Regions from separate parts of the Alteromonas sp. RKMC-009 genome, predicted to be linked through region 2. Evidence: predicted binding sites of a transcription regulator. Region 2 holds the regulator's gene; each other region holds the start of a gene.
What was found. Region 2 encodes FNR, which switches genes on or off when oxygen is low (the NO sensors DNR and NnrR bind a similar motif). Its sites were predicted from a motif close to TTGATCTAGATCAA; they were not measured.
Positions count from the first base shown of each region.

Region 1 (7,298 bases), 1.8 Mb from region 2:
TAAGGTGATTGACTCCAAAAGCGAAGATGACATTACCAAGTCATTATTGCTACAAATCATCAGTGAATCCGAAGCCAACGAAAACCAGTCTTTGTTAACGAATTCGTTACTCAAACAACTAATCCGTTATTACGACACTGACATGCAGGACTTTCTGCGACAGTACCTTGAACAATCTCTTGTTACCTTCATAGAGCAACAGGATCAGGTACAGGGTATGATGAAAAATATGATGGATAACACGCCGTTCGGTATGTTTAACAAAATCATCGAACAAAATATGGATGCCTGGAAGAAGAACCAGAAGTAAGTATCACATACTGGCAGGAGAGCAATACACCTGCCCCGAAACAGACAGACCTGCCACATTTCCTCTTCAATGCTGCAGAGCAGCATAAAAAGCTATTTGCTTATTAAATAATCGTCTAAACATTCTTGCTGCACCGCAACATTTTTGTTGATCTCTTCAAATGCCCTGGTTAATATCTAATCAAATCTTGCTGCAACGCAGCAGAAGGACTTCATCAACTGGTCGGGAGAAGAGTATGTTTGGCAAGTTTTCAGAACAGCTGAAAAGTACCACTAAACCGGTACATACGCTGTTTGCTGTGAATACAAAAACGCTGGAAAGTCTGTCTCAACACCAAACCACGTTATTTACGGGTTTGCTGAGCGACAGTGTTCGTTACATTGAAGCGGTAACGAAACAAACAGAGTTTAGAGGTGTAATGACAGCGAATTCTGAACTGGCTGAGTCAGTGCGTGAACGCATGACCAGTGCGTCGAAAGACACCTACTCCACCCTTAACGCCATGCGTGAAGAAATGACCGAAGTGATGGCGGCTAGTCTGGCCACCGCCACAGAAGAAACCAAAGAAACCGTTGAAAAAGCGACAGCAGCCGTGAAGAAAACCACGAAAGCTGCCGCACCGAAAAAAGCTGCGCCTGAAGCCGCGAAAGCGCCGGTAAAGGCAGCAGAAAAAGTGGCTGAAGCAACAAAGGAAACTGTTGAGAAGGCCGCTGAAGAGACAAAAGCCGTTGCTGAAGAAGCAAAGGAAGCGACTGCTGAGGCAAAACCTGCCGCAGCAGCAAAGAAACCAGCAACACGTACCCGTCGCACGACTGCTAAGAAGACTGCGACAACGACTAAATCAACTAGCTAACTTACCCCGGAAACTGGAGACAAGTAATGTTTGAGCAAATGAACGAGCAAATGAAAAGCGCAATGAAGCCGATGACTGACCTTGCGACATTGAACATGAGTACAATGCAGGATCTGGCAGAAAAACAGAACGCCCTGTATTCATCTCTGTTATCTGAAAATATGTCTTATTTTGAAAAAGCTTCTCAGCAGAAAGATCTGTCTGGTCTGGCTGAAATGAACAAGGCATATGTTGAAACTATTCAGGAAACTGTTACTGATGCAGCGAAAAGCTCATATGCAGTAATTTCTGATGCACAACAGAAAGCTGGCGAGATGTTCAAAGGTTTAAGCGACGAAATGACTGCGAAATTCCAAAGCGCAGCAAAAGCATAAGTCCCTCCTGAGCGGCCTTCAGAGGCCGCTCAGGTTACCCCACATCAAGTGAACCTTTTCATCCCCCAAAAGGTCTTAGCCCCAGCCAGTATTTGAGGAGAGACGTAATGAATTATCAGGCTTACGATTATTTGACGCGCGGCGCATACATTATGCACGAGGGTTTCAGTCTGCTTAATGATATTGCGAACCATCCTTCCAATCTTTTCGCACATACCTTACCCGGCCGCATAACCCGCGCTTCGCTGGAAACTGCCATGCGGCTGACACAACGCTACGAGAAGCTGGGGTTTAATATCGACGAAATCAAAATCGACGATAAACGCCACAAGGTGAAAGAAGAAATCGTAATGAGCAAGCCGTTTTGTGATCTCATTCATTTCAACCGGATCGGTGTGAAAGATGATCATAAGGTCTTGCTTGTTGCGCCTTTATCCGGCCATTTTGCTACCTTGTTGAAAGGCACGGTGGAAGCGCTGCTTCCGGATCACGAGATTTATGTGACTGACTGGGCTGATGCCAGAGAAGTACCGCTGGAAGACGGTCCGTTCAGTTTTGATTGCTATGTGGGTTACCTTATCGAGTTTCTTGAGTTCTTAGGGCCGGGCACGCACTTAATGGCGATATGTCAGCCTACTGTTCAGGCTTTAATCGCCACAGCAGTGATGGCCGGACAGAAAAATGCCTGTGTGCCCAAGTCGCTCACTCTCATGGCGGGCCCCATTGATTGCTCTAAGAATCCTACACGGGTGAACGAGTTCGCTCAGGAACATCCGATGAACTGGTTCCGTAATGTGGCGATTATGTCGGTACCTTATGGTTATCCGGGCGAAGGTCGTCAGGTGTATCCCGGTTTCATGCAGCTGGGCGGTTTTATCAGTATGAACCAGCAAACTCACATGAAAAAATATCAGAGCTTCTTCCAAAATCTGGTATTTGGTGAAGAAGAAGATGCTGATCGTTTCCGCGCCTTTTACGATGAATATCTGGCGGTACTGGATATGCCCGCCGAGTTTTATCTTGAAACCATTGAACGGGTATTCAAGAATAACGAGATTGCCCGCGGTGCGATTACTTATCAGGGTAACCCTGTAGATTTTGAAACCATCGACAATACTGCCCTGCTTACTGTAGAGGGTGCAGATGACGATATTTGCGGCTTAGGACAAACAGAAGCTGCACAGGATATTTGTAAAAATATTCCGAAAAATATGCGTAAACATCACGTACAACAGGGAGCCGGTCATTACGGTATCTTCAGTGGATCTAAGTTCCGTAAATCGGTACGCCCGGTTATCACTGATTTCATCCACAAGTACGCATAAGCCCTCCCGGACAAATAACTCTTTCCTGCAGCGCTCCTGATCTCACCGGCGGAGCGCGCCGTATTTTCCCCCATGTTTCCCTCGCCCCCGGGGGCTCAGATAAGGTAGCATGAACGCCTCATCAACAAAGGTAATATGCAATGTCTAAATGGATGCCGCGTAAGCTTGGTTTTTCAATACTGTCACTGCTGACAGCGACTTCTTCAGCTTATGCCAATACAGATTTTGAACAGTGTAAAACACAGTTATCTCAGCAAGCCGTAGAACAAGGCGTGAAAGAAGAAACGGCAAAGGCCGTGTTCGCCAACATTCAGTATCAGCCCCGCGTGATCTCGCTGGACCGCAGCCAGCCTGAATTTGTACAAACCTTTCCGGGCTACTACAGCAAACGCGTTACGGCATGGCGCATCGGCAAAGGCCGGGAAATGTACGCTAAACATAAAGAACTGTTAAATAGCTTAAGCCATAAATACGGTGTGCCTGCCCATTATCTGGTGGCATTTTGGGGGCTGGAAACCAATTTTGGTGGTTACAAAGGTAAGATGAATGTACTGAATTCACTGGCGACTCTTGCCTGTGATGAAAGACGTAGCAGCTATTTTTCCAAAGAATTAGTCACTGCGGTTAAGCTTCTTGAAAGAGAATCTTTAGATCAGACCAAAATGGTAGGTTCCTGGGCAGGCGCTATGGGCCATACGCAATTTATGCCCTCAGCGTATATGAACTATGCGATTGACGGCGACGGCGATGGCCAGATCAATCTGTGGGACAGTGAAGAAGATGCCCTCGCTTCAGCGGCTAACTTTTTGTCTCAATTAGGCTGGCAACCCGGATTCCGTTGGGGAAGGGAAATTCAGTTACCGGATAATTTCGATTATCGCGAAACGGGATATAAAAACCGGCGCAGTATTACTGAGTGGAACGAAAGCGGGATTAAAAAAGCAGACGGCAGTGCGCTGGGTAACAGTGATGAAAAAGGCTATGTCGTAGTACCAGCCGGTCATAACGGTCCGGCGTTCATTGCCTACCATAACTTCCGTATTATCATGCGCTGGAACAATTCCGAATTCTACGCCATCGCCGTAGGTAAGCTGGCTGACCAGATTTCCGGTGAAGCCGGTATTGATAAAGCGTTACCGGAATTACCGGCTTATACCAGGGATGACATTTTGAGACTGCAAACAGCGCTGAATGCTTCCGGTTACGATGTAGGTAAACCCGACGGTATTATCGGGCCGGCAACCCGCGCAGGGATCCGCGAATATCAGCTGGCCAGCAATCTGATTGCTGATGGTTTTCCGGGACTGGATGTGATGAAAGCGATTGGTGTGTTGCCGGATGAACCCAAAGAGAGCGACGGCAATAAAGAAAGCGAGTAGCTGGATCCGGATACGGTCAGTTCACAGAGCACGGGCGTGCTCTGTGAACATTGTAACCGAACAGCTTAGTACATGTGCTGTCCGCCGTTAATGGACAATGTAGAACCGGTAATAAATCCGGCTTCATCGCCTATTAAGAACATAACACTACGGGCGATGTCTTCAGGTTTCCCCAAACGGCCCACCGGAATCGTTGCAATGATCTTCTTCAATACTTCTTCCGGTACAGCACGTACCATGTCAGTATCGACATAACCCGGCGCAATAGCGTTTACGGTTACACCTTTACCTGCACCTTCAAGTGCCAGCGCTTTAGTAAAACCATGAATACCGGACTTAGCTGCCGCATAGTTAACCTGGCCATACTGACCAGCCTGACCGTTAACCGAACCGATATTAACAATGCGACCAAAACCACGGGTGCGCATTGAATCAATCACTGAGCGACACGTGTTAAAACAGGAAGCGAGGTTAGTTTGAATAACGGCATCCCATTGCTCAAAATTCATTCTGTGCATGGTGCCGTCCCGGGTGATCCCGGCATTGTTGATTAGAATATCCACCGGACCATAATCTGTCGCGATTTGGTCAATTGCTTCTTTCGTTTTCTCAAAATTCGAGACATCGAACTTAAATGAAGGTATGCCAGTGCGTTCAGTAAACGCCTTAGCCGCTTCATCGTTACCACCATAATTTGCCACAACAGTGTAACCCGCATCTTTCAACGCTACACAAATTGCTTCACCTATTCCCCGGGTGCCACCTGTGACCAGTGCAACTTTGCTCATTTCGTCTCCCTCAAATGTTGACTCATATTTGTACAACAATTCTATATAAGCATGCTTGATGAGACGTTGACAACGGAAACCTGAAGACTTTTTGCGCCGGGTCAATGCCCGTGTCTAGATGAATGACTATAGTGAATAAGAAACTTCTTACTTATCATGCAGTTGAAAAAATGAACAAGTATTTAGCGATCAACTGGTCAGAGGATCTCTTTTAATAACAGATACTTGCATAATATTTGCAGAACGTAAATTAGTTGTATACACCATTCAAACATGATTAAAGTTGTAAGACGGGTACAATAGTTCAGGAGCAACCACCCGTTTATTTTCGTGGCTTCATTGAACGTCCGGCTTCAGCTTCCATGGGATTATCAGGCCACCGGTGTTTCGGATATCGTCCTTTCATTTCTTTCTGCACAGCAAGATAACTACCCTGCCAGAAGCCGGCCAAATCCGATGTCGTTTGTACTGGTCTGCCCGCCGGAGAAAGCAACTCCAGCGTGATGACCTTTGCGCCGTCTGCAACAGTGAACGTATCCGCACAGCCGAACATTTCCTGCAGTCTGACCGGAAGCACGACTTCGCCGTTTGACCGGTAGACCAGTTTCCTTTTTTCACCGGAAGGCACGGTGATGTTCAGTGGCAAAGCATTGTCCATGGCGTGTTGCTGGCTCCAGGGGAGTGACTGATGTAGCAGCGTCGCCCAGGACAGGCCGGCAAGTTGCTCCCAACTTTTAAACGAAGATAATCGTGCGGAGATATCACTACGGTCAAGAAGCGACAATGGTGACTCAGGGTTTTTCCATACCGGCGGGCTGTCGAAAGCTTGCGGTTGGTGTAAGTCACACCCGCAGGCCATTTGATACCGGTACCACCATTGCCAGTCTTTCTCACTGAAAGGCCACGCGGATAAAGGCAATCCTTCCAGCAACGATACCCAGGCCTCACCGCGAATGCGGGCCGGCACGTTAGCTGCCGGTTCACTGCTTAACACTATCTCATGGAAACCTTCAGTTTTGCGCGCTTCCATTTGCTTCTTCTGACTGTTATACGTCACCGTGTCTTTAAGTTTGAAAGCCTGCGGATATAACTGTCTCAATAAGAATTCATTAACAGGTTCGGCCTGACGAATGATCACGTCAGAGCCGTTAACCTGCCCTTCCTTAACTACCAGCCAGTCAGACTTTTCAATCATGCCTTCAGGCAAAGCAGCACCCCGGCCACTGGCCAGCTTATAATCACTGCCCTGCTTACGTCTCGCAACCCGCTCAGGAAAAGCCAGCGCAAGACACACTGCAACAGCTTCACCGTTTAACTTTCGAATCTCTGCTTTCAGTGAGATGCCAAGTGCAGATGCAAACCGCGAGGCCCTGGCTTTCAAACCGGACAACTGAGGTTCTGCCAGTTGTTCAAGCCAGGCTGATACATGAAATTGGCGTTCTGATGCCGTATGTTCTTCACAGGCAGCCGCCACATAGCAGGCAACGTCCTCCAGTTCAGGCAGATGCGTCTGCGCTCCGGCTTCTTTTGCCTTCACTAACATATTTGCCAGAGCCGGATGCACCGATAATTTGTTAAGTCCGCGACCATGCGCTGTTAATGTACCATCGCGATCTACGGCACCGGCTTGTTGCAGGCGGTGTAATGCTGCAGCAGACTGCGCCTGAGAAGGAGGCGTCAACATGCGCATATTATGTAATTCAGTTCCCCAGGCCAGTGCATCCAGAGTGAGCGGGGAGATATCTTCACGTAAAATTTGTGGCAGCGGGTATTTCGCCAGTCTGTCATGCTGCTCTTTCGGCCACATGCGATACACTTTCCCGGGCCCCAGACGCCCTGCCCGTCCCTTACGCTGAATAGCCGATGCCTGTGAAATCATCTGTGTATTCAGGCGGGTAAACCCGGTGGGAGGATGGTAATTAGCGACATTTTCAAGACCGGCATCTATGACCACTTTAATGCCTTCAATCGTCAGGCTGGTTTCGGCAATATTAGTAGCAAGAATGATTTTTCTCATTCCCCGGCTATCCGGTAAAATAGCAGCAGTTTGCCGTTGTTTACTTAACGCGCCATACAGAGGATGCACCACATATTCAGATGCATTCAGCCGCTGTTCCAGCAAGGTGGCAACTTTGTTAATCGCGCCGGCGCCCGGTAAGAAAACAAGAATATCGCCGTCATCCTGTGCAAGGCTGAATTGAATATGCCTGGTAACCTGCTCATGCAAAGTATGGCTTTGTACCTGACCGGTATAGACTTCCTCTACTTC
Region 1 is NZ_CP031010.1:4,345,881-4,353,178, forward strand. Features, by position in the region: gene phaR (polyhydroxyalkanoate synthesis repressor PhaR) at 1-310, shown strand, start outside; gene DS731_RS19020 (phasin family protein) at 546-1,163, shown strand; gene DS731_RS19025 (phasin family protein) at 1,190-1,537, shown strand; gene DS731_RS19030 (polyhydroxyalkanoate depolymerase) at 1,645-2,862, shown strand; gene DS731_RS19035 (lytic murein transglycosylase) at 3,003-4,241, shown strand; gene phbB (acetoacetyl-CoA reductase) at 4,307-5,029, opposite strand; gene hrpB (ATP-dependent helicase HrpB) at 5,352-7,298, opposite strand, start outside.
Region 1: phbB (acetoacetyl-CoA reductase) is a predicted target of FNR. The motif match lies at 5,121-5,134, and genes of this name have one in related genera.

Region 2 (7,298 bases):
GCCAACACCCATTAAAGACAGGATTTGCCATTCTGTTAACGAACAAGCCCACTCTTTGAGGGGCTCAAGCTTACCACTTGCATAGGCAGCGCCCACGTAAGCACCAATCGAACAACCCGCGACTACATCTATCTTAACGCCCAGCCGTTCAAGTGCTTCAATGATGCCAATATGAGTCCAGCCCCTTGCAGCGCCGGCACCGAGTGCGAGTCCGATTTTCATGGTCTATTCCGTCAGATTAACAATTTGAACAGGGGATTGTGCATCATCACTGACCGCACTGGTAAAATCCGGCTTGTCGAAGGCTGTATCACCGTCTTCTACCGGTGCGCCTGTGGCCTTGATTTGTTTAAAGTCATACAAATTGCCATCAGCGAGGTGTGATGGGGCAACGTTCTGAATTGCACGGAACATAGACTCAATGCGACCCGGAAAACGCTTATTCCAGTCCTGCAGCATCATTTTAATATTCTGCCTCTGCAGATTCTCCTGAGAACCGCAAAGATTACAGGGGATGATCGGGAATTCAGTGGCGTCAGCGTATTTCTGAATGTCTTTCTCACTGCAATAAGCCAGCGGGCGAATAACAATGTGTTCACCGTTATCACTTACCAGTTTGGGCGGCATAGCTTTTAGTTTTCCGCCATGGAACATGTTCAGAAACAATGTTTCCAGCATATCATCACGATGATGACCGAGGGCTATTTTTGTTGCGCCGAGTTCCTTTGCCGTACGGTACAGGATCCCGCGTCTTAATCTGGAACACAGTGAACAGGTGGTTTTCCCTTCAGGGATTTTATCTTTAACGATGGAATAGGTATCTTCTTCCACAATTTTGTAGTCAATACCCAGTGAATCCAGGTATTCAGGCAACACATGTTCCGGAAAACCCGGCTGCTTCTGATCGAGGTTAACCGCGACGATATCAAAATTGACCGGTGCAATTTTGCGTAAAAATAGCAGGATATCCAGCAGCGTATAGCTGTCTTTTCCGCCGGATAAGCACACCATGACCTTGTCGCCGTCTTCAATCATATTGAAGTCTTCGATGGCTTTGCCAACATGTCTGCGCAGTCTTTTCTGCAACTTGTTAAAGTTGTATTTTTGTTTACTTTGCGCACTGTGACTGGCGTTGTCAGATGGCGTAGATGTTACTTGATTCATGGCACTTCAGAATTGGCTGGAAAAATAAAAGTAACATTATACAAAAGCAGACGGAATGCTGCTACACAAGCAGCATTCCGTTATCGCCCATTTACTTAACCGGAGACGTAAACCCGTCAGGTTTAACCGCCAGCACATCGCAATTCAGGTTATCAATAACATGCTCTGCAGTATTGCCCAAAAAGGCGGCTGATAAGCCTGTACGTCCCACAGTACCGATTACGACGAGTTCTGCATCCAGCTGTTCAGTCACTTTCGGGATGGCTATATCGGGTAATCCCTCAACAACATGGCAATTTGCTACGCCGATCCCAAATTTAGCGCTGTGGTTTTCCATTTCCTGAACATGATGGTTTCGCACAGCGTTATGATACGTCTCAGGATTGAAATCGGGGATCTCAATGGCAATATTCAGTGGTGCAGAAGGATAGGCATTAACCAGATGTACCTGACCACTCAGTAACTCTGCATAATCCTTTGCAATACCGGTCAACTTGTCATTCAGTTGTGCATGTTCTTTGTCTTCTGTACCCACATTGACTGCCGCAACAATATTACCGTGTTCAGGCCAGGCATGGGCTTTGACAAGTAAAACCGGAGCCGGACATTTTCTCAGTAAGTGCCAGTCTGTTGGTGTAAAGAGCACTGATGCAAAATCATCGTGTTTGCGGGTAGCTTTAACGACCAGGTCAATCTGACGGTTAATGGTGTAGCGGGTAATGGCTTCGTAACGTTTATCACTCCACTCAACAGCAACCTTTACATCATAATCATCGTAGCGGGTCAGGTTTTTTTCTGCCCAGGCAATGCGGTCTTTGGTTACCGCATCACGCATGGCTTCACGCTCACTGCGGGTGAGCATTGTTGTCATGTCATAAGAAAAGTCGTATACAACAAGCAGTGCGTGTACCTCTGCACCGGTTTTACGGGCAATTTCGATGGCTCTTGAAAGGGCAGGTTGTTCAGGCTTGTCAGCCTGAACGACGGCGAGAATACGTTTGCAGGTGATCATGGCGTCTCTCCTTATTGATGCAGACAATAAATACTGCCTTCATCTTTAGTATAAGACTTACAGCAGGAGAGACGTTGTTTCAGATCAATATTTCAACGGGATCTTAATCCACGCAAAGGGTAGGAATGTCCATAGAGTGCAGCTTTTTATCCATAGCCGCAAAATCCAGAACAGTAATGAGTTTCCCGTCTACTTTGATAATGCCTTCTTTCTGGAAGCGGGTCAGCAAGCGGCTGATCGTTTCTACCGTTAAACCGAGATAATTACCGATTTCGTTGCGGGTCATACTCAGATTGAACTGACGGTGAGAAAAACCTCGTTCTTCAAACCGACCGGACAGATGGGCGATAAAATAAATCAGACGTTCTTCTGCCGTCCGTTTATTCAGCAGCATCATCATTTCGTGATCCTGCTTAATTTCAGCACTCATAAAGCGCATGATCTGATGGCGCAATTTCGGGAATTGCTCAGACATTTTTTCAAGAGTGGAGTAGGGAAGTTCACACACCATGGCCGTTTCCAGCGCCTGAGTGTAACTCTGGTGAGTGTCGTCACGTAAACCGTCAAAACCGATAATATCGCCCGGGAAGTGGAAACTGATAATTTGCTCTTCACCTTCTTTATCGGTGACAAAAGACTTAAATGAACCTGCCCGTACAGCGTACAGAGAGGTAAATTTATCACCGGCTTCTACCAGGGTATCGTGTTTATGCAAAGGCTTTTTGCGTTCAATGATGTCATCCAGTGACTCAATCTCAGTTTTGTTGAGAGCCAAGGGCAGACACAGATGGCTGAAACTGCAATTCTGGCAGTGTATAGAAAAATCCGAACGTTTTTGCATGCTCACTTTCCGCTGTTTGCGATAATTCTACTGTATAGTACTTAAAGCCCGCCACAACAGCAATAATGCGTAAAACAGCAAACTCAAAGCAATGATCTGACGAACTACGGGTTGTCTGAAACCTGAGGAAAGCCAGTCTGCACCAGCCCGGACAGCCAGCAACGCCGGTAGCGTTCCTAAACCAAAACCGGCCATGATTACTGCACCGGATATTGCCGTCCCTGAAGCCAGTGCCCACGTCAGGGTGGAATAAACCAGTCCACAGGGCAACCATCCCCAAATCATACCATAGGGAAAGGCGCTAATAGGAGACCTGAAAGGTAAAAACCGTTTCGACAGCGGCTGAATTCTCTGCCAGAGTTTACTGCCGAGAGCTTCAACAGCGGTCAGGCCACGCCACCAGTTACCCAGATAACAGGCCATGGCAATCAGCATGATGCCACTGAAGACGGCGAGTACGGGGCCGGTCACCGGTACAGCATCTTTTGCTATCTGCCCGATGCCGCCGGTAACAGCGCCGGCAACTATGTAGCTGAATATACGACCAAAGTTGTAGCTAAGCGTATAGGGTAAAGGGGATGATCCTGCCGGCGTGGCGGCAGACAGTGCCAGCGATACGCCGCCGCACATTCCCACACAATGAACGCCTCCGCCCAGCCCGACCAGCAAGGCAGATAAAAACGACAGATCACTCATTGAGTTTTTTTCGTTCTTCGGCCAGCTTTTTTTCTTCAGGAGATAAATCATCATCGAAAAGAATACTGTAGCCCTGGCGATCCAGGTCTTCAAACTGGTTCGATTTTACTGCCCAAAAAAATACGCCGATGGCAATGGCCACAATGATCACAGCAAGGGGAATAAGGACGTAAATTATACTCATAGCGTTACTTTAACAGTCTCGTCGAATTAGTGACTACCAGAATACTACTCAGGCTCATACCTATCACCGCCATCCACGGCGTCAAAATGCCGGACACTGCAAACGGCAGGATAACCAGATTGTAGCCTATGGCCCATCCCATATTCTGCCTGACAGTCGCTTTTACTCTTCTGGCCATATGAGTGAGGTGCCCGAGTACAGCCAGCTTATCATTTAATAAAATCACATCCGCGGCACTTTTTGCGATATCCGTGGCATTACCCACTGCAATGCCAACATCAGCCGCTGCCATCACCGGTGCGTCGTTAATCCCATCACCCAGCATCATGACATGACGGCCCTGCCGCTGAAGGGCTGTCACAGCGTTTAATTTATCTTCAGGGCTGTTCCCGCCTGTGGCTTTGTCTACGGGTAAATTCGCTGCAATGTCGTCAACATTTTGCTGAATATCGCCACTCAGAATTATCCGCTCCAGTTGCGACAGTTTGCTCAGACTGTCTGCGGCATCCGCTTTAATTTTATCTGCTACACGAAAAGCGGCTACGGGCACATCGTTTTCGGTGAGAAACACGTTAGCGGGAAAGGGCGATATGCCGGCATTTATACCGGTGAAAGACGCTGAACCGGCTTTATAACTGCGGCCATTGCATTGTGCGCCGATCCCCATACCTGCCACAACGTCAACATGGCTCAGAATTAATGCATGATTGTTATCAGAAACAAAGGCTGCGGCAACCGGATGTTCTGAACGGGACTCTATTGCCCCCATTAAAGCCCGGATTTCACTTTCCCGTGCCGGATCAGCAAACCAGCTGTTTATCTGAGCAAACTTTCCTTCGGTCAGCGTTCCGGTTTTATCCAGCACCAGGGTATCTACGTGGTTGATTTGCTCCAGTGCATCGGCTCTTTTCAATAAAATGCCATGCCGGTTAAGGTTTGCCATTGCGCAGGTGAGGGCAGATGGCGTAGCCAGCCCCAGCGCACAGGGACAGGTTGCTACCAGTACCGCGATGCTAATCCAAAATGCATTGTCATTACCCTGCCAGTGCCAGTAAGCCCATGAGGATGCAGCCGTAATCAGTACTACGGCGACAAAATAACTGGAAAAGCGGTCAGCCATTAGAGCGACCCGGGGCTTTGCAGCCATAGCGGTGGATTGCAAACGAATGATCTGATTTACCAGCGCAAATTTTAACGCCCTGGTGACAGTTACCGTTATTACGCCGGTACGGTTTACCGTACCCCCGAATACCGTATCGCCGGTTTGTTTGCGCACCGGATTAAACTCGCCGGTAAGCATCGATTCATCGGTTTCACTGGCACCTTCAGTCACAATGCCGTCTACGGGAATGGTCTCTCCGGCTTTGACCACAACAGCATCACCGGTTTTGAGCGATTTTGCCAGCACCTGGGTAACGGTGTTATCTGCAGCCACCTGATTAGCGGTTACCGGTATATATTGCAACATATTCGCTGAGATCTGCGCGGCGCGGTGCCTGCTCCGGTGTTCGAGAAAACGACTCAGTAAAAGCAGGAAAATAAACATGCAAACTGATTCAAAATACACTTCGCCGCGACCGGTAACCGTTGCAAACAGACCGGACAGCCAGGTGCCCAACACCGCAATACTCACCGGTACATCCATATTCACGGTCCGGGTCGACAAAGCCTTTAGCGCGCCAACGTAAAACGTACTGCCGGAATACAGCACCACCGGTGTGGTCAGAACCAGCGCTATCCAGTGAAAATAAGACCGTGTATGTGCATCCATCGCATCGAACAAATCAAAATACAGGGCTGCCGCCAGCATCATGACCTGCATGGTCATCAAACCTGCAAGGCCGAGTTTTTTCAAAAAGCGCTTATCTTCCGCTTTGTATGATGCTTCATGTTGATCCGGTTGAAACGGCAGCGCCGGGTAGCCAATACGCCGTAGCGTAGCCATGATGCTACTGAGCGATACTGCCTCAGGTTGCCATATAACCACTGCGCGTCGCTGTGCTACATTCACCGCAATCTGGCTGACACCGGTGATCCGCGACAATTGCTTTTCAATCAGCCAGCCGCAGGCCGCACAGGTAATGCCTTCAAGGGTTAGCTCAATATGCTTGTTATTACCGTTATCAACGACGAACTCTTCCTGTAAGGCAGGCTCGTCATAGACAGACAGTTTATCCAGTGTTTCGCTTAATGCTGAATCACCTTTAGAGGCCGGTTCAGTGCGGAAGCGGTAATAGTCTTCCAGTCCGTTTCCGGTAATGGCCTGAGCCACGGCCTGACATCCCGGACAGCAAAAATGGCGTTCCTGCTCCAGTACGAATGCAGTAAATGGCTTGCCGGGTATATTAGGCTCGCCACAGTGGTAACAAAGAAAGTCGTCGCTCACGGATTAAACTTAATGATACCGGAGGCCGGTAATTGGAGTGTATTCTGGATTTTCCACTCTTCATCCAGCGGCGTGAGTGAAACGCGCCACTTACCCGACAAAACGGTATCTGTTGTGCCGCGGTACACACCACCGGCATCGCGGGTAAGTAATAATTCGGTATCCAGTGATTCCAGGGTTACGTGGAAAAAGGTCAGTTTCAGTGCGGCACCGGATTGGGGAATGCCGGAATGAAACTTCAGCGCAACGCGGTTTCCTTCAATGGTGAGATCGGTGGTGATATTCAGCTTTTTCGCCCGTTCGACTTTGTCCAGACGCACATTGATGGCTTTTCCTTCTTTGTAATAGTCGTCAATGACCAGGCTGTCTTCACCGGAAGTGGCAAAATGGATGAGAAAACCACTCATAATGACTGTCAGCACAGGTACCGTGATCAGGAACCAGGGCCAGAATTGTTTATACCAGGGCGTCTGCATATCACCACTTATTTAACTGCGCACAACTGAAGGTGCAAGATTACAGGAAATGAAACTTACTATGATGATTTCCATCAAGTTCTGTTTGTATTTTCACACAAAAAAGCCCTGAAAACAGGGCTTTTTGAATGACAGCAGTGTAATTAACCGGGGTCAGTTAGACAGGCTGTACACGTAGGCGGCCACAACGTGAATTTTGTCATCACCCAGGGTTTTCTTGAATGAAGGCATCACGCCATTCCGGCCGTAAGTGAGCGTTTCAGTGACCGATTGTTCAGAAGAACCGTACAGCCAGATATTATCAGTCAGATTCGGCGCCCCGAGTAACTGGTTACCTTTACCGTCCATGCCGTGACAGGCAGCACACACCATAAAGCGGGCTTTTCCGTCATCAATCAGCGCAGTCATTTCAGGCCCCTGTTCCCGGCCACTCAAACTGAGTACATAGGCAACCGTCTCTTTGATACCTTGCTCACCCATGGAAGCAATCCATGCAGGCATAGCGGCCTGACGACCCAGAGTAAGGGTTTCAACAATTT
Region 2 is NZ_CP031010.1:2,523,141-2,530,438, reverse strand. Features, by position in the region: gene rssA (patatin-like phospholipase RssA) at 1-222, opposite strand, end outside; gene ttcA (tRNA 2-thiocytidine(32) synthetase TtcA) at 226-1,164, opposite strand; gene uspE (universal stress protein UspE) at 1,256-2,176, opposite strand; gene fnr (fumarate/nitrate reduction transcriptional regulator Fnr) at 2,280-3,017, opposite strand; gene DS731_RS11130 (sulfite exporter TauE/SafE family protein) at 3,045-3,713, opposite strand; gene ccoS (cbb3-type cytochrome oxidase assembly protein CcoS) at 3,706-3,897, opposite strand; gene DS731_RS11120 (heavy metal translocating P-type ATPase) at 3,902-6,283, opposite strand; gene DS731_RS11115 (FixH family protein) at 6,280-6,759, opposite strand; gene ccoP (cytochrome-c oxidase, cbb3-type subunit III) at 6,913-7,298, opposite strand, start outside.

Region 3 (7,298 bases), 2.2 Mb from region 2:
CCAGTACCTATCGCAGAAATGAGTTTACTGCCGGAATAGGCGCGAGATTCACCTTTTCAGGTAAAGCGCAGGGCTTTTATGCCAAGCTCGAATCAACAGCAGTATCAGACTCTGGCGATGACGTTTCTGCGGCATTGATGGCGGGTATTGGTTACCGCTTTTGATTTCGCGTGCAGGGAGGTGGTGCTTCCGCCTCTCTCCTATGCCTCGTAAAATCATTCGCAAGATCATTCGTAAAATACGATTTCACTCATCGCTTTTTCCCGATATCCGGACCAGCTGGTCAGCGCTATTATAATCTCAACTTCAAACGGGAAGGCCTCTTCCTGAACATCTCTCCCGATGTGTTTGAGTTCCCAATCTCATTGCGTTCCACTTCTATGCCAGCCCCGTGCTGGCTTTTTTTTGCCCTGAATATTTGTCGCCTGAGCTAATGTAATAAATTCATCGTATTGTGTTTGGTTCATTTGTGTCCGGTATATGGAAAGCAGTGTTATGTGGCGGTATTTTTCAGGTTTGTGTGTTGCTCTTTTTATCAGCACCAGTGCTTCGGGTCAGAGTGAATGGACTTTTAACGACAAGCTGGATTTACAGGTTCGTTCAGATGCCCGCTCAGACAGAGATCACCGCACTCAATACCGGATCCGCTATTATCCTCAACTCGCTATGGGGGAAAGCTGGAGCCTGAACAGTTTTATTGTCACCGGAAATGACTTCTCCTCAAGTCATAACACCTTGTTTGACGGTAGCAGCCAGCAGTTTCATGTCCGTCGTTTATATGTCAGACATACATCACCGGCAGGCAAGACGGAGATTGGTATTATTCCCACCTACAAAGGGCGGGTATCTTCCACCGGCTTGTCGAAAGACGGGTGGATTGAAGGTATTCGCCATGTGGTTAATCTGAACAGTCATCACGCTGTAGAACTGGTTGCCGGACAACTGGATAACCAGGATCCCTCAAATGCTCTGCAACTACCGGCGAAACTGGATTATGCTGAGCTTGAGTATTCGGGTCGCTTTTCAGATAAAGCCGGCTTTGAGATCAGTCTGGAGCGCATGACAGGCGGTAATTTTGTCCGCAGTGAATACCGCTATGCCTGGCACCCGCAGCATGAAATATTTATTGAGTGGATCCAGCGCCTTGACCAGTCACGCAATAAAGCCATTATTGGCGTTGCCGGCGAAGGTGCCATTAAAAACTATCCGCTGTCTTACTTTGTCTACGCTTCCCGGGTTGATGAAGGGCTGGGTTCCCGTGCGGAACTCACCGAGGACTTTCTCGGATACGGTCATGGCTTTTCCGGCGAAATAGGCGGCAGTGCGCTGTTCGCAGAAGATGCTGAATGGTTTATCCGGCTGGACGTGGTGGACAACGTGGAGCGTGTTCTCACCGGTTTGAAAATGAAGTTATAAAAAAGGCCTTCCCGGAGAGAAGGCCAAACAGCAAGAACGCGTACACACTTCAACAGTGCATAATAAAATACGCAGGAGAAAACCCGCGGGTTCAGCAACGATGCATTAAGCATTTTTAATCCTGTTGCTGCGTCATCACCAGCAGTTCGCCTGACGCCCTTGCATCAGACAATGCCCGGTGATGCTGTTCCATATCAATGCCGAAGTGTTTTGTCAGCGCCGCCAGTGAATATGAGGCAAGTCCGGGAAAGGCTTTTCTGGACTCTCTGACAGTACATAACTTGGGCCGCCGGAAAGGCTGCTCAAGACGGGCAAATTCCTGTTTGATAAATCCATAGTCGAAATTGACGTTATGGGCGACAAACACACAGTCACGGGTAAAAGCATCAATGGATTCAGCTACGTCGGCAAATACCGGCGCACCGGCAACCATATCGTTACTGATCCCGGTCAGTCTGGTAATAGACGAAGGAATGTGTCGCTGCGGATTGATTAAAGACTGCCACTCATCCACCACTACCCCGTTGATGATTTTCACAATGCCGACTTCGGTGATCCGGTGATACTGGCTGTTACCGCCTGTGGTTTCGATATCGACAACAGCGTAGGGCTGCTCCGGGTCACGGTACCAGCTTACCTGCGTTATTTGCACATCAAATCCGGCCTGCTGCAGCTTCTGAATACTGACAAGCTGGTTGCGGCGAAGCTGATCGCCGGGCGCCTTAATTTCTTCAAACCGCAGCGCCCCGTTTTCCACCACCATAATATCGGGGAACCCGTCACGCAGACTGGCAAAATCCTGCGCCATCATTTTCAGCATGGCGGTTACCTGTGTAACCGGCGCATGTGTCAGCAAGCCTTTGACCGGGTCCAGCAATTTTGCTCCCCACAGGAACAGGCTGTTCGATTCTCCATAATGGGCAGCGGCCATGGCCGTTACATGCTTCATCAGTGCGTCTGCAGTAGTAAAACTTGCCAGCAGTTCATCAATTTTTACCGCAAATGAATCGTATAAAGCATTATTCTTCAGGCTTTGGGGACGCCGGTCGAAGGCAGTTACCGGCGCATCCTCTTCAAACAATAATGTCCAGAACGTGAGGGCAAACAGACTCCGCCACAAGCGATTCTCAGTTCGCCAGGCTTCAGCGCCGTGACGCTGATACCAGGCAATGACGCCCCGTTCAACAGACTGATTCTGACTCTCGTCCAGTTGCAGCGTACGGGACGCGTTGCGCAACATATCAGTCACGATACTGGTGCGCTTCTTATGATATTTACGCTGATAAAAATCTTCTGCGAAAGCCAGCAATGTATCTGAGGGCGGGGTATCGATAATGCTTTCCAGACTTTGCTTTACCTCGTCTTTTAATCCCTCTTTGTAAGCTTCCCGAATCCATTTTTCTTTTGCTGTGTCGCCGGGAGACTGTTCAAGAAAAGTCAGTGCAGCCTGCCGGTCGACAGAAAGTAGCTTTGACCCCAGTTTTGCGTGGTATTTTTCCGCCAGCACCGCTGAGATGGTGGAGAAGGTTTCCGGCACGGGGGCTTTCGCTGCTGCCAGACAGGCCTCATCATCAAGAAAATCCAGTTCGCCGGTGCGTGAGGCATAGTAAAAAGCAGCGCCGGCATCCTCCGGCAATTCGAAGCGGGCCTGATCAGACACAGCCTGGCCCCGCGTACGCATGATGCCGAGATCACGCATGGAAAACTGATTCAGCCGCCCTTTAGTGTTTCCGAAGAACAGAAACAGTAAATAACGCATAGTGGCATCGAAGCGGCAAAACAATAAATGCTCCACCGACAATGACGCCGGCCAGCCGTGACGTTTTATGCCATCGAATAAGTCTGCCATCAGCACACTCTTTTTTGCTGAAGCAGGCTGACCGCTGATCCCGAGATCATGCAGATATTGCAGAATGTCGGCCTTGGTCAGCATACCGGCCAGTTCCTGCAGCGGCGCTTCTGTTACACACCCGAACCAGCCGGAGGCGGAAAGCGCATCTATTTGCTGCTGCGGATGCGGTATTTCTTCGTAGTAGAAATGCTCACGGTTGATGATGGCGTATTTGCGGTTTGCTGCACGGGCGATGATGCATTGCTGCGGTTCCGGCAGTGCATTGAAATCCTCAATAAAACGCCGCGCACTGTCGTCCAGCAATGCGCCACTGGCACCGTCGAAAAAGGACAAAAACTCGCGGAAGTGATCAAGATAATATTTTTCAGGCAACGTTTTACGCATCATCTGCACCGGACACTGTACACCTGACCAAGTGTATATTTATACAGCCACCTTAATCAACCCGCCGGATGCAGTTTCCTTACAATCCGGATATCTGTTTTCTGCGTATATCAAAGGTTAACAACATCATTTAATCAGTTATCCGGAGTGGTTATGAGTCTGACGACCCCTAAGTTATTTCACTGCCCCTATTGCATGGAGCCGAATGAAGTAGAAATTGATGAACAGAACGATATCAATGTTATGCAGGTACTGGATTGCCAGGTCTGCTGCCAGCCTATTGAAATGACAGTGTACAGCGACGGCGATAACCTGACCGTGCAGGTTGAGCAGGAGAATGCCTGATATGACTGACCCGTCCATGCGGCATTTTTCCTCTGCTGCTATCAATGAGCTGGAAAAACAGACCCGAACGAACCTGATCAACTGTTTGTCCGGCTACAAAGGGGCCAACCTTGTGGGCACCACTGACGGTAAACGGGATAACCTGGCCATTATCAGCTCTGTATTTCACGTGGGGGCACATCCTCCTCTTCAGGGCATGTTGTTACGTCCGCATACTGTGCCACGGCAAACGCTGGAAAATATTCGTGAAACAGGTGTGTACACCATTAATGCAGTCAGCGCCGGCTGGACAGATAAAGCTCATCAGACTTCCGCCCGCTATGATGAACACACCAGTGAGTTTGATGCCACAGGCTTAACACCGCTGAAAGAAGACGGATTCGCCGCGCCATTTGTCGCCCAAAGTCCTTTGCGTATGGCCATGGCGGCAAAAGAAATATCCACGCTGCAATGTAATCAGACAGTACTGGTCATTGGCAGGGTGCTTGATATTTACGTGATGGAAGGGGCCACCGGTGAGGACGGACAACTGGATTTGGAGAAAATGAATCTTGCCTGTATCAGCGGGCTGGATACTTACCACCGTGCGGAACCCATCGCCCGTTATGCCTATGCGAAACCGGACAAACCCGTCACGCTGGCAGGTAAAAACGCATAAATGCACAGGTCCTGCGGTGAAGAAAAGTTAATCTACATCAAATATGTGACGGAACGATTTGGCAGTCCCGTAAATGTGTCGTATAACTATTGTCATAGTAAACCTGTCATCGCGGCAGGTTTTTTACGTTACAAGACCAAATAAAAACAAATCATTCTCGTTTAAGCTTTATGGGAGCAAATTATGAGTAATGTGAACCGTCGTGATTTCCTAAAACTGTCAGGCACCACACTGATCGGTTTGACGTTAGGTGGCACTGCACTTCGCGCACAGGCACAGGAGCAACTGCAGACCGACGACCCCACAGCACAGGCATTGAAATATACCCCGAAATCAACGGTGGAAGGGTCTCAGTGCGGCAATTGCATGTACATTCAGGGCGAGGACGGACAAGCTCACCGTCCATGCGCCATTTTCCCGGGTAAACTGGTTAACACCAACGGCTGGTGCAGTGCCTGGGTAAAACGTCCGGGCTAAATTTGAACCCGGACAGTTGGATCAGCGGGGTAATACCCGCTGAAGCCAGCCTCCCGGCACACACCAGCGCCATACAAACCCCAGCGCATCCTGCTGATAAGTAAACAACAAAGACACCAGTACCGCTGCCACATGCAGCAATCCGCACCACACCACCAGTCCGATTTCAGTTTGCCAGCCGGCGATCGCCGGAAACGTTGCAACAGTCAGAAAACACACTGCCAGAGTCTGAAATATCAGTCTGCCCCCGGGTACGTTTTCAATCTCATCACCGGTGACCGCACGGAAATGTTTCGGGTTCGCCATAGAAAAGTGCAGGAAACCGGCAATGCACAACAGTAAACACAAAAATGTCATCATGCTGTCTGCTCCCCGGTGCTGCCCGCTTCCGGTGCAGGCCGTCTCCGGCGGGCAGGGCTGTCTTTGCGGCCTGACGGCGCGCGTTTAGATTTAGGTTCAGCTTTGAGTTTACTCACCGCATACCAGGCCAGAGCGGCCAGGATAAGACAGGCTGCATCGAATATGATCCTCAACGTATCAGGCATCAGAACAGGTGATGTAGCGACATCCAGCAACGGAATAAAGGTGAAGAGCACTGCTGCTGCCAGCGTTTGCCAGAGCCAGCCTTTCCGGTCGCGTCTGAACAGTCCGGCTACCACACAAAGCCCCCATACAATGAAAAAGCTGCGTATTTCCCAATCACTGCGTGTCGCCAATTCTGCAGGCAACAGGCGGTTCGCCCAGAAATAAGCACCGGTAGCCACCATCAGCCCGGCGATAGCACCAATGTTTGTGCCTCTCACCAGTTCGAAGCCTCTGCGTCCCATTTGCTTCTTGGCGCGCTTCTCTACCCAAAGGACAGAACCGGTCCCCACCATTAACGTGCCCAGGATACCGGCAAAAAAGAGCAGCCAGCGGGTAACACTGTCGGCAAAACGGGCCTGATGCAGCATGTCCATATAGTTATAAATTGCCTGGCTGGTATTCGGTGCAGAAGACGCCTCTTCTACTTTCAGAATTTCACCTTCAGAGTTAAAAACCAGCCCGCTGTTCCCGCCACGACCGGCGGATAACTCAACACGGTTGGGACCGGATACAGAAAATGTCGCTTTATCTGTGCCCGGATTTTTAATGGTGATGCGGTCAGCAGGTACGCCCCATTCAGCAGAAGCACTGGCCATAACCTGTGCCAGCAGGGCGCTATTGTCCACAACTGGCGCTGCCGGCTTATGTTGTATTGCCCGCGCTTGCGGTGCGCCCCGTTGCGGCCCGCCCTGTCCCTGCGGACCTCCGCCACCCGGAGGACCACCATGACCACCACCACTGCCGTTCCACGGAAGCAAAGTGCCTCCTAACAGTAACAAGCCGGAGAATGTGATCATCAGATGAAATGGCAGCGCCAGTACGGATGCCAGAACGTGCCCGTCTATCCAGGAAAGCAGCTTCTTCTTTGGCCTGAACATGAAAAAATCTGCAAAGATTTTACGGTGCATGATCACGCCGCTGACAATACCAATCAGCATCATCATGCTGACAATGCCGACAAAGGTCTCACCTGCAGCACGCGGTACGCCGTATAGTTCAAAGTGGAAGCGGTACAGAAAATTGCCACCGGCGGTTTCTCTCGGGGTCAGCTCCTCACCGGTAGACGCATTCAGAACGGCACGCTGCGAACGCATTTGCTGGCGATCTTCCCCGCCATTGCGCCAGCTTGCACCGACCGTTTCTTCTCTGGGTCCCGGTAAAGAAATTTGCCATTCCTGAGCCCCCGGGGCCTTACCCTGCAGATAGCGGTACGCCACTTCAGCGCTGTTCTCAGCCGGCACAGACACGTGCAATTCAGGCTGCATCCAGTGAGTAATTTCACTTCTGAAAAATGCCAGCGTACCGGTGAAAAATATCGCGAACAGGAGCCAGCCCGCGGTGATGCTGCTCCATGTGTGCAGCCAGGTCATCGACTGTCTGAGTGAACCTTTCATTGCCGTCTCCCCTTCATGACGCTACACCGGACCACACCAGCCCCCACGCCACGGCGTTAATTGCCAGCGCGGTGATGAAGGCTTTTACATGGTTATTGATGGCGAATATCCAGATGATATAAACCGTCCAGGCAAGGAAAAACACCATACGGATAAAAGCAATTTCCTGGCGGCCGGATACATCTGA
Region 3 is NZ_CP031010.1:4,736,035-4,743,332, forward strand. Features, by position in the region: gene DS731_RS20565 (outer membrane beta-barrel protein) at 1-164, shown strand, start outside; gene DS731_RS20570 (hypothetical protein) at 496-1,416, shown strand; gene DS731_RS20575 (exonuclease domain-containing protein) at 1,532-3,655, opposite strand; gene DS731_RS20580 (CPXCG motif-containing cysteine-rich protein) at 3,806-3,997, shown strand; gene DS731_RS20585 (flavin reductase family protein) at 3,999-4,655, shown strand; gene DS731_RS20590 (high-potential iron-sulfur protein) at 4,839-5,132, shown strand; gene DS731_RS20595 (DUF3325 domain-containing protein) at 5,154-5,492, opposite strand; gene DS731_RS20600 (PepSY-associated TM helix domain-containing protein) at 5,489-7,111, opposite strand; gene DS731_RS20605 (hypothetical protein) at 7,125-7,298, opposite strand, start outside.
Region 3: DS731_RS20590 (high-potential iron-sulfur protein) is a predicted target of FNR. The motif match lies at 4,683-4,696, and genes of this name have one in related genera.